2 regions of the Streptomyces sp. NPDC107528 genome follow, and region 2 is predicted to be linked to the other one. Evidence: riboswitches for the same ligand, from Rfam matches in the RefSeq annotation. Region 2 holds a riboswitch; the other holds the start of a gene.
What was found. A riboswitch is a leader RNA that binds a small molecule or an ion and turns the genes downstream of it on or off. The one in region 2 is predicted to bind S-adenosylmethionine.

Region 1 (4,796 bases), on a different contig from region 2:
TGAACTCTCGGTTACCGGGGTTACCGATGGTAATGATCGGTCATTCGGTCAGCCTGTCAGCCACCCGCGACGGCCGGAATGATGGAGACGCCGGCACCGTCGGGAGTCGCGGTCTCCAGCCCCTGCTCGAAACGGACGTCGTCGTCATTGACGTACACGTTGACGAACCGACGCAGCTTGCCCTGGTCGTCGAGAACTCGGGCGGCGATCCCGGTGTGGTTCTTCTCCAGGTCGGCGATGACCTCGCCGAGGTTGGCACCTTCGGCGGCGACCTCGGCCTGGCCACCCGTGTAGGTGCGCAGAATGGTGGGGATGCGGACGTTGACGCTCACGTAATGACCTCCGGTCAGGTGAATGGGCTAAGGGGCGGGGCTGGGCTGAGCTATGCGAGGCCGGCCTCGTGGAACGAATCCAGGTTGGGACGAATCGTCGCAGTCAGCCCGGTACCGGCCACCGCATCCAACGTCTTCAGCCCGTCGCCGGTGTTGAGCACCACAGTCGTGAGGCTCGGATCCAGCACACCGCTCTCGATCAGCTTCTTCGTGACACCCACGGTCACTCCGCCGGCGGTCTCCGCGAAGATGCCCTCGGTCCGGGCGAGGACCTTGATCGCGTCGACGACCTGCTCGTCGGTCACGTCCTCCACGAAACCACCCGTGCGGCGGGCGATGTCCAGGACGTACGGACCGTCGGCCGGGTTGCCGATCGCCAGCGACTTGGCGATGGTGTTCGGCTTCTGCGGCCGGACCACGTCGTGGCCCGCCTTGAACGCCGTCGACACCGGCGAGCAACCCTCGGCCTGCGCGCCGAAGATCTTGTACGGCTTGTCCTCGACGAGCCCGAGCTTGATCAGCTCCTGCAGGCCCTTGTCGATCTTCGTGAGCTGCGAGCCGGAGGCGATCGGCACGACCAGCTGGTCCGGCAGCTGCCAGCCGAGCTGCTCGCAGATCTCGTACGCCAGGGTCTTGGAACCCTCGGCGTAGTACGGCCGCAGGTTGACGTTGACGAAGCCCCAGCCCTCGCCGGCGGGGTCACCGATCAGCTCGGAGCAGAAACGGTTCACGTCGTCGTAGTTGCCCTCGATGCCGACGAGCTCGCCGCCGTAGACCGCGGCCATGACGACCTTGCCCTGCTCCAGGTCGTGCGGGATGAACACGCAGGACCTGAAGCCCGCGCGGGCGGCGGCGGCACCCACCGCACCGGCGAGGTTGCCGGTGGAGGAGCAGGAGAGGGTGGTGAAGTTGAAGGCGCGCGCGGCCTCGATGGCCTGGGCGACGACGCGGTCCTTGAAGGAGTGCGTCGGGTTGCCGGAGTCGTCCTTGACGAACAGCTTGCCGGCGTCGACGCCGAGCTCGTTCGCGAGGTTGTCGGCCTGGACGAGCTTGGTCCAGCCGGGATTGATGTTCGGCTTGGTGGCCACGTCCGCGGGGACGGGCAGCAGGGGGGCGTAACGCCAGATGTTCGCGGGGCCCGCTTCGATGCGCTTGCGGAGCTCCTCGGTGTCGTAGGCCGAGAAGTCGTACGCGATCTCCAGCGGGCCGAAACACTCCTCGCACGCGAAGACCGGTCCGAGGGGTACCCGGTGACCGCACTCGCGGCAGGACAGCGCCGCGGCGGGACCAAGGTCTACGGTGGAGTCGGTGGTGCTTGCAACAGTCTGCACAGCCATGTGAGGCGAGGCCCTTTCTCCTCATCTTCCTCACGACGCATCTCGCCGTGAGACGGATTTGGCACCTTCCCTAGCCGGGAGCCTCGCGGGGACGATCGACAGTGATCGCCACGAGACCGGCTGGAGGGTTGCCGGGGCTTCATCGGGCCGTTTCCCTCTGCCCCTCTGGATGAGCTGTATTCGGTTGTCAACTATGGGCGACCTCGGACATGCGATGGTCACCCGCGTTGTTCAAGACTGTAACCGAAGGCCAGGACAGTTGAGATAGTCGTCCGAACCGCGAGATGGATCACACGATTACCTGCTGTGATCACGACAGTGAGGAGTCGCCGACTGTGCTGGAAGAAGTCGAGCGCTGGCTGAGCACCCGCTCCTGGTCCGCGACCGATCGCCCGCTCCACCACATACTCGCCGCCAAACAGCGTTCGGGCCAGTCGGTCTCCGTCGTGCTGCCCGCGCTGAACGAGGAGGAGACGGTCGGCGACATCGTCGCGATCATCCGTCACGACCTCATGCAACAGGTCCCGCTGGTCGACGAGATCGTCGTCGTCGACTCCGGGTCCACGGACCGCACCTCCGAGGTGGCCGCCGCGGCGGGCGCCACCGTGGTGCACCGGGACGCGATACTCCCGCGCATCCCGGCCGTGCCCGGCAAGGGCGAGGTCCTGTGGCGCTCGCTCCTCGTCACGACCGGGGACATCGTCTGCTTCATCGACGCGGACCTGAAGGAGTTCTCCTCCGACTTCGTCTCCGGGATCGTCGGCCCGCTGCTCACCGACCCCGGGGTCGACCTGGTCAAGGGCATGTACGACCGTCCCCTCGGCGGGGCGGCCGGACAGGGCGGCCGGGTGACCGAGCTGATGGCGCGCCCGCTGCTGAACATGCACTGGCCGCAGCTGGCCGGTTTCGTGCAGCCGCTCGGCGGCGAGTACGCGGCCCGCCGCTCCCTGCTGGAACAGCTCCCGTTCCCCGTCGGGTACGGCGTGGAGCTGGGCATGCTGGTCGACGCCCTGCATCTGGTGGGCCTCGACGCGCTGGCCCAGGTGGACGTGGGCGTCCGCAAGCACCGCCACCAGGACGGACAGGCCCTGGGCCGGATGTCGGCCGCGATCTACCGCACGGCCCAGCTGCGGCTGGCGCGTGGCCACCTCGTCCGGCCGGCGCTGACACAGTTCGAGCGGGGCGAGGACGGATTCGAGCCGCGCACGTACTCCGTGGACACCGAGGAGCGGCCGCCGATGGTGGAGATCGCCGAGTACGCCAAACGGAAGGTCGCATAAGGCCCCGTACCGGGTCATACGCCGGGCAGGGCCGCTGATCGTATACGGACCGGCCACTGAGTGGAACCGTACGTTTGAGCGTTTCCGGGCCGGGCTAGGTTGAGGCGTATGGCTTCCACGCAGGGTGCTGCCAAGGTGCTGGTCGCGTCGAATCGCGGCCCGGTCTCGTATGCGGTGCGCGAGGACGGCTCGCTGCACTCCAAGAGAGGCGGTGGCGGACTCGTCTCCGGGCTGTCGGCGATCGGGCCGGACACCGACGCGCTATGGGTGTGCTCGGCGCTGTCCGACGGGGACCGGGAGGCGGTGCGGCGCGGCGTCGGCGAGGACGGCGTGCTGATGCTGGACATCCCGGCCGACGTGCACGCCGACGCGTACAACGGCGTCGCCAACTCGGTCCTCTGGTTCGTCCACCACATGCTCTACCAGACTCCGCTGGAGCCGGTCTTCGACGCGGAGTTCCGCCGCCAGTGGGAGTCGTACGAGACGTACAACCGTGCCTTCGCGCAGGCGCTGGCGGACCGGGCCGCGCCCGGGGCGGCGGTGCTGGTGCAGGACTACCACCTGTGCCTGGTCCCGGGGATGCTCCGGGAGCTGCGGCCTGACATCAGAATCGGGCACTTCTCGCACACGCCGTGGGCGCCACCGGAGTACTTCTCCATGCTTCCGGACGACATCCGCGCGCGGCTCGTGTGGGGGATGCTGGGCGCCGACCGGCTGGGCTTCCTCACCTGGCGGTGGGCGCAGGCGTTCATGGCATGCGCCGAGGCCGTGGACCGCGAACGGATCGTCCCGTCCTGGCCGAGCGGCGCCCCGGCGTCCGTCCAGCACACGTCGACCGGGCGCCCCCCGCTGCGGACCACGTGGATCGGCGTGCACGGCCTGGGCGCCGACGCGGAGTTCCTGCGCGCCCGCTCCCACGAGGCCGATGTCGAGGAGCGGATGGCCGCGCTGCGTTCGGAGATCGGCACGGCACCGGACGGCACCGCCCGCCGGACCGTCGTCCGCGTCGACCGGACCGAGCTGTCCAAGAACATCGTGCGCGGCCTGCTCGCATACCGGCAGCTGCTCGACGACCACCCCGAGTGGCGCGAGCGGGTGGTCCACGTGGCGTTCGCGTACCCCTCCCGCCAGGACCTCGCGGTGTACCGGGACTACACCGCCGAGGTCCAGCGACTGGCGGACGAAATCAACTCCGCTTACGGCACCCCGACCTGGACCCCGATCGTCCTCCACGTCAAGGACGACTTCGCCCGCTCCCTCGCCGCGTACCGCCTGGCGGACGTCGCCCTGGTCAACCCCATCCGCGACGGCATGAACCTCGTCGCCAAAGAGGTGCCGGTCGTCTCCGACGAGGGCTGCGTCCTCGTGCTGTCCCGCGAGGCGGGCGCCTTCTCGGAACTGGGCGAGGACGCGATTCCCGTCAACCCGTACGACGTGATCGGCACGGCACGGGCCCTGCACGAGGCGCTGTCCATGGGCCCGGAGGAGCGCGCGGAACGCTCGAAACGGCTGGCGGCGGGGGGTACGGCGTTGCCTCCGGCGCAGTGGTTCTTGGAGCAGTTGCGGGCGTTGGAGGAGGAAACCGGCGGCGAGCGACGCGAGTGAGCGGCGCTCGGCGGGGGGCCTTGCAGGGCGTTTGCCTGGCTCAGCTTGCCGGAGTGGCGGGCGATCGCGGGCATCAGCCCGCCGGGCGGCGTCCACGCGAATCAGCCAGCCTGACGACGTCCACTCGAACCAGCCCGCGTCACGGCGACCGCCTCGATCGCACCCCCTGGCGACCGCGGCAGCAGTCCGCCGGATAGCGTCCGCCTGGACCATCGCGCCTGACGACGGGCCGTCTGGACCGC
Region 2 (4,796 bases):
GACGCCCGCGCAGGTCGAGCATCTGTCGGCCGGACTGGAGAACTGGGCGGACGTACTCACCCGCGACCTGGGGGCCGTGGGCACCGACCTGCACCACGGCCCCGGCACCGGAGCGTCCGGCGGTCTGGGCGCGGGCCTCGCAGCCCTCGGCGCCCGGCTGCTCCCCCGCTTCGACGTGCTCCTCGACCACCTCGACCTCGACGCCCGCCTCGCCCGCGCCGACCTGGTCGTGACCGCGGAGGGCGCCCTGGACCACCAGACCCCTCGTGGCAAGGTCCCGGCCGAGGTGGCCCGCCGGGCCAAGCTGTACGGCCGCCCGGTGCTGGCACTGGCGGGCACCCTCGGCGAGGGTGCGCACGAGGTGCCGGGCGTGGACGCGTTCAGCGGCATCCTGCCGGCCCCGATGGCCCTGGCGGAGGCCCTGGTGCGGGCCTCCGAACTCCTCACGGACGCCACCGAACGCGCCCTGCGGATGATCCTGCTGGGCGCCCGGCTACCGGCTCACGCGGAGGTGTCCGGGACGCAACGGCCGTCCTCGGTGCGGTAGTTCCACCGGGCACCGTCCGTCACGAGCTCCCGCACGGCGTTCACGAACCGCTCGACGTGCTCGTCCGGCGTTCCGGCCCCGAAGCTCACCCGGATCGCGTTCAGGGACTTCTCGCCGGGCGCCGCCTCCGGGGCCCCGCACTCGCCCTGCGTCTGCGGGTCGCTGCCCAGCAGGGTGCGGACCAGAGGGTGGGCGCAGAACAGCCCGTCCCGCACCCCGATGCCGTACTCGGCGGAGAGCGCCGCGGCGAAGTGGGAGCTGTTCCAGCCCTCGACGACGAAGGAGATGACGCCGACGCGCGGGGCGTCGTCACCGAAGAGGGAGAGGATCCGGACCTCGGGGACGGAGGCGAGGCCCGCGCGGACCTTCTCGATCAGGTACTGCTCACGGGCGACGAGCGAGTCGAAGCCCGCCTCGGTCAGCGCCTTGCAGGCGGAGGCGATGGAGTAGGCCCCGATGACGTTCGGGGAGCCGGCCTCGTGGCGGGCGGCGTTCTCGTGCCACTCCACGTCGACGCCCCCGTCCGCACGCCGCGACACCTTCCGCGAGGCACCGCCGCCCGCGAGGTACGGCTCCGCCGCGCGCAGCCAGTCGGAGCGGCCGGCCAGGACACCGGAGCCGAACGGGGCGTACAGCTTGTGGCCGGAGAAGGCCACCCAGTCGACATCCAGGTCCCGCACGCTCACCGGGTGGTGCGGGGCCAGCTGGGCGGCGTCGAGCACGATGCGGGCGCCGTGCGCGTGGGCGGCGGCCGCGAGCTCCCGTACGGGCCACAGCTCACCCGTGACGTTCGAGGCGCCGGTGACGCAGACCAGGGCCGGGCCGTAGGGGTCGCGGTCGGCGAGGGCGCGCTCCAGGGTCTCGACGGCCTGGCGGGGGGTGCGGGGCGCGTTGAGGTAGGTGACGCGGGCGTCGCGCCACGGCAGCAGGGAGGCGTGGTGCTCGGTCTCGAACACGAAGACCTGGCAGTCGGCCGGCAGGGCGGCGGCGAGGAGGTTCAGCGAGTCGGTGGTGGACCGGGTGAAGACCAGCTGGTCGTCGGGGCGGCAGTCGAGGAACTCGGTGACCGTCCGGCGGGCGTTCTCGAACAGGTCGGTGGAGAGCTGGGAGAGGTAGCCGGCCCCGCGGTGGACGCTGCCGTAGTACGGCGCGTAGGCGGCGACGTCGTCCCAGACGCGCTGGAGGGCGGGGGCGCTGGCGGCGTAGTCGAGCGCGGCGTATGTGACCTCGCCACCAGTGACGAGCGGGACGGTGACATCACGGCCCAGAACGGGCAGAGAGGCACAAACAGACTGGTCGGCGGCAGCGATGGAGACAGACATGGCGAACTCCCGTGAGGGGCATGCCGACTGAGGGGCATGCGAGAAAGAGAAAAGGGTCTGCGGAGGCGGGGCTCTGCGGCCCTATCGCATTCGCTTGCTCACGGAAGGCTCCCTCGAACGACCAGGACCCCTGGTTTCGAGAGGGGCCCGCGCTTGCCGCAGACCTCGCTGCCTACGGCCTGGTCTTCACCCGGGGCACCCCGCCACGGACGGAGGGTTGCCGGACAGTCGGCCGGGGCCTCATGACTGTCACTCATGACCTGGTCCAACATCCTGCCACACGATCTTCAGCTCGCAAGGCGCAGTCCGGATCCTGGACTGCGCCTCGCGTCACATCGCGTGGAAATCAGGTGTTGCTGGCCGCCACCCAGCGATCCAGCGTCCGCTTCGCCGCGCCCGAGTCGATCGACTCCGCCGCCTTCGCCATCCCGGCGCGGATCTGCTCGGTGAGCGGGGCGTCGGTCGGGTTCATCGCCACCAGGGCGGCGGCCGCGTTGAGCAGTACTGCGTCCCGCACGGGACCCGTCTCCCCGTTCAGCATGCGCAGCGCCACATCGGCGTTGTACGAGGCGTCCGCGCCCCGCAGCGCCTCCACCGGAACCAGCTCGATGCCGACGTCACGAGGGTCGAAGGCCTCCTCGGTCACCTTGCCGTCGCGCACGACCCAGACCCGGGAGGTGGCCGTGGTGGTGAGCTCGTCGAGACCGTCGTCGCCGCGGAACACCAGCGAGGAGTTGCCGCGCTCGGCGAAGACGCCCGCGACGATCGGTGCCATGCGCGGGTCCGCCACGCCGACCGCCTGGGCCTTCACCTTCGCCGGGTTCGTCAGCGGACCGAGCACGTTGAAGGTCGTGCGGATGCCCAACTGGCCACGGGCCGCCGCCACATGCCGCAGCGCGGGATGGAACTTCACGGCGAAGCAGAAGGTGATCCCGGCCTGCTCGGCGACCTCGGCCACCCGCCCGACCGGCAGTTCCAGATTGACGCCGAGCTTCTCCAGCACGTCCGAGGCACCCGACGCCGACGACGCCGCTCGGTTGCCGTGCTTGACGACCTTCGCGCCTGTGCCGGCGATGACGATCGCCGACATCGTGGAGATGTTGACGGTCTTCGCGCCGTCGCCGCCCGTGCCGACGATGTCGACGGTCTGGCCCGGCACCTCGATCACGTTCGCGTGCGCGTACATCGTCCGCACGAGCCCGGTGATCTCCTCCACCGTCTCGCCCTTGGCGCGCAGAGCCACGACGAACCCGGCGATCTGCGCGTCCGTCGCCTCGCCGCGCATGATCAGGTCCATCGCCCACGCGGTGTCGTCGGCAGCCAGGTCCTGACCGTTCAGCAGGCCGTTCAGCAGCAGGGGCCAGGAGCGGGCCGCCGCGGTGTCGCCTCCGGCGGGGGTCACAGCGCTCATAAGCCGCTCCAGGGTCAGGTGTCCCGCACTGCGGGACATGAGTCTCAACGAGGTCCACCCTATCCAGCCCGGGGCACGGCGAAGGGCCCCGTCCGTACAACGGACGGGGCCCTCAACCGTGGCGTAGCAGTCGCAGCGTCAGTGGTGGCCGTGGCCGCTCGTGATCTCCTTGTACTCCTCGACGGTCGGCTTGGGGATCTGGCCGTCCTCGCCGAAGTACGACTTGCTGAGCTTGGCGCGCAGCTTCTCGGAGCCCTTCACCTTGCGCTCGACGCCGTTCTCGTCGACCGTCGGGCCGATCTCGAGCGGCTGGTACTGCTCGTGCGCGGTGAGGGTGTGCAGCGCGTCCTGGCTGAGCGGCTCGTGCACCTCGATGAACTCACCGTGCGGCAGGCGCTTGATGATGCCCGACTCGCGGCCGTGCAGCACCTTGTCCTTGTCCCGGCGCTGCAGGCCGAGGCAGATCCGCTTGGTGACGATGAACGCGAGGACCGGTCCGACGAAGAAGCCGATCCGGACGAACCAGGTGACCGCGTTGATCGACAGGTGGAAGTGGGTGGCCCACAGGTCGTTGCCACCGCCGACCAGGCCGATCATGTACACCGTGACCCAGGCGACGCCGAACGCGGTACGCGTCGGGGCGTTGCGCGGACGGTCCAGGATGTGGTGCTCGCGCTTGTCGCCGGTGACCCAGGACTCGATGAACGGGTAGAGCGCGATCGCCATCAGCACCAGGCCGAAGAGGACCAGCGGGATGAACACACCCAGCACGAGGGTGTGACCCCAGAAGTTGACCTCCCAGCCCGGCATGTACCGGACCAGACCCTCGGCGAAGCCCATGTACCAGTCGGGCTGGGCGCCGGTGGACACCATGTCCGGACGGTACGGACCGATGGCCCAGATCGGGTTGATCTGCGCGACCGCCGCGATGACCGCGATGACACCGAAGACCAGGAAGAAGAAGCCTCCGGCCTTGGCCATGTAGACCGGCAGCAGCGGCATGCCGACGACGTTCTTGTTGTTCTTTCCGGGGCCCGCGAACTGCGTGTGCTTGTGGTAGAAGACCAGGATCAGGTGGCCGACCACCAGGCCGAGCATGATGCCCGGCAGCAGCAGGATGTGGATCGAGTAGAAGCGGGCCACGAAGTCGGTGCCCGGGAACTCGCCGCCGAAGAGGAAGAACGAGATGTACGTGCCGACGATCGGCATGGACAGGATCGCGCCCTCGGTGAAGCGCACACCGGTGCCGGAGAGCAGGTCGTCGGGGAGCGAGTAGCCGGTGAAACCGGTGAACATGCCCAGGACGAACAGCAGGAAGCCGAACAGCCAGTTGATCTCACGCGGCTTGCGGTACGCGCCCGTGAAGAACACGCGCATCATGTGGACGAACATGCCGGCGAGGAAGATCAGCGCGGCCCAGTGGTGGATCTGCCGGATGAGCAGACCACCGCGCACGTCGAAGGAGATCTCCAGCGTGGAGCTGAACGCCTGGCTCATCAGCTGTCCCTGGAGCGGG

Region 1: linked by a shared signal. The riboswitch ahead of thrC (threonine synthase) and the one ahead of ACZ7L5_RS07690 (aminotransferase class V-fold PLP-dependent enzyme) in region 2 are both predicted to bind S-adenosylmethionine.

The regions. Positions count from the first base shown of each region.
Region 1 is NZ_JBVKAV010000017.1:156,524-161,319, reverse strand. Features, by position in the region: gene ACZ7L5_RS41505 (MoaD/ThiS family protein) at 57-332, opposite strand; gene thrC (threonine synthase) at 383-1,669, opposite strand; SAM riboswitch class I at 1,688-1,845, opposite strand; gene ACZ7L5_RS41495 (glucosyl-3-phosphoglycerate synthase) at 2,005-2,949, shown strand; gene ACZ7L5_RS41490 (alpha,alpha-trehalose-phosphate synthase (UDP-forming)) at 3,058-4,554, shown strand.
Region 2 is NZ_JBVKAV010000002.1:579,260-584,055, reverse strand. Features, by position in the region: gene ACZ7L5_RS07695 (glycerate kinase) at 1-547, shown strand, start outside; gene ACZ7L5_RS07690 (aminotransferase class V-fold PLP-dependent enzyme) at 502-1,869, opposite strand; SAM riboswitch class IV at 2,014-2,130, opposite strand; gene trpD (anthranilate phosphoribosyltransferase) at 2,216-3,280, opposite strand; gene qcrB (cytochrome bc1 complex cytochrome b subunit) at 3,419-4,796, opposite strand, start outside.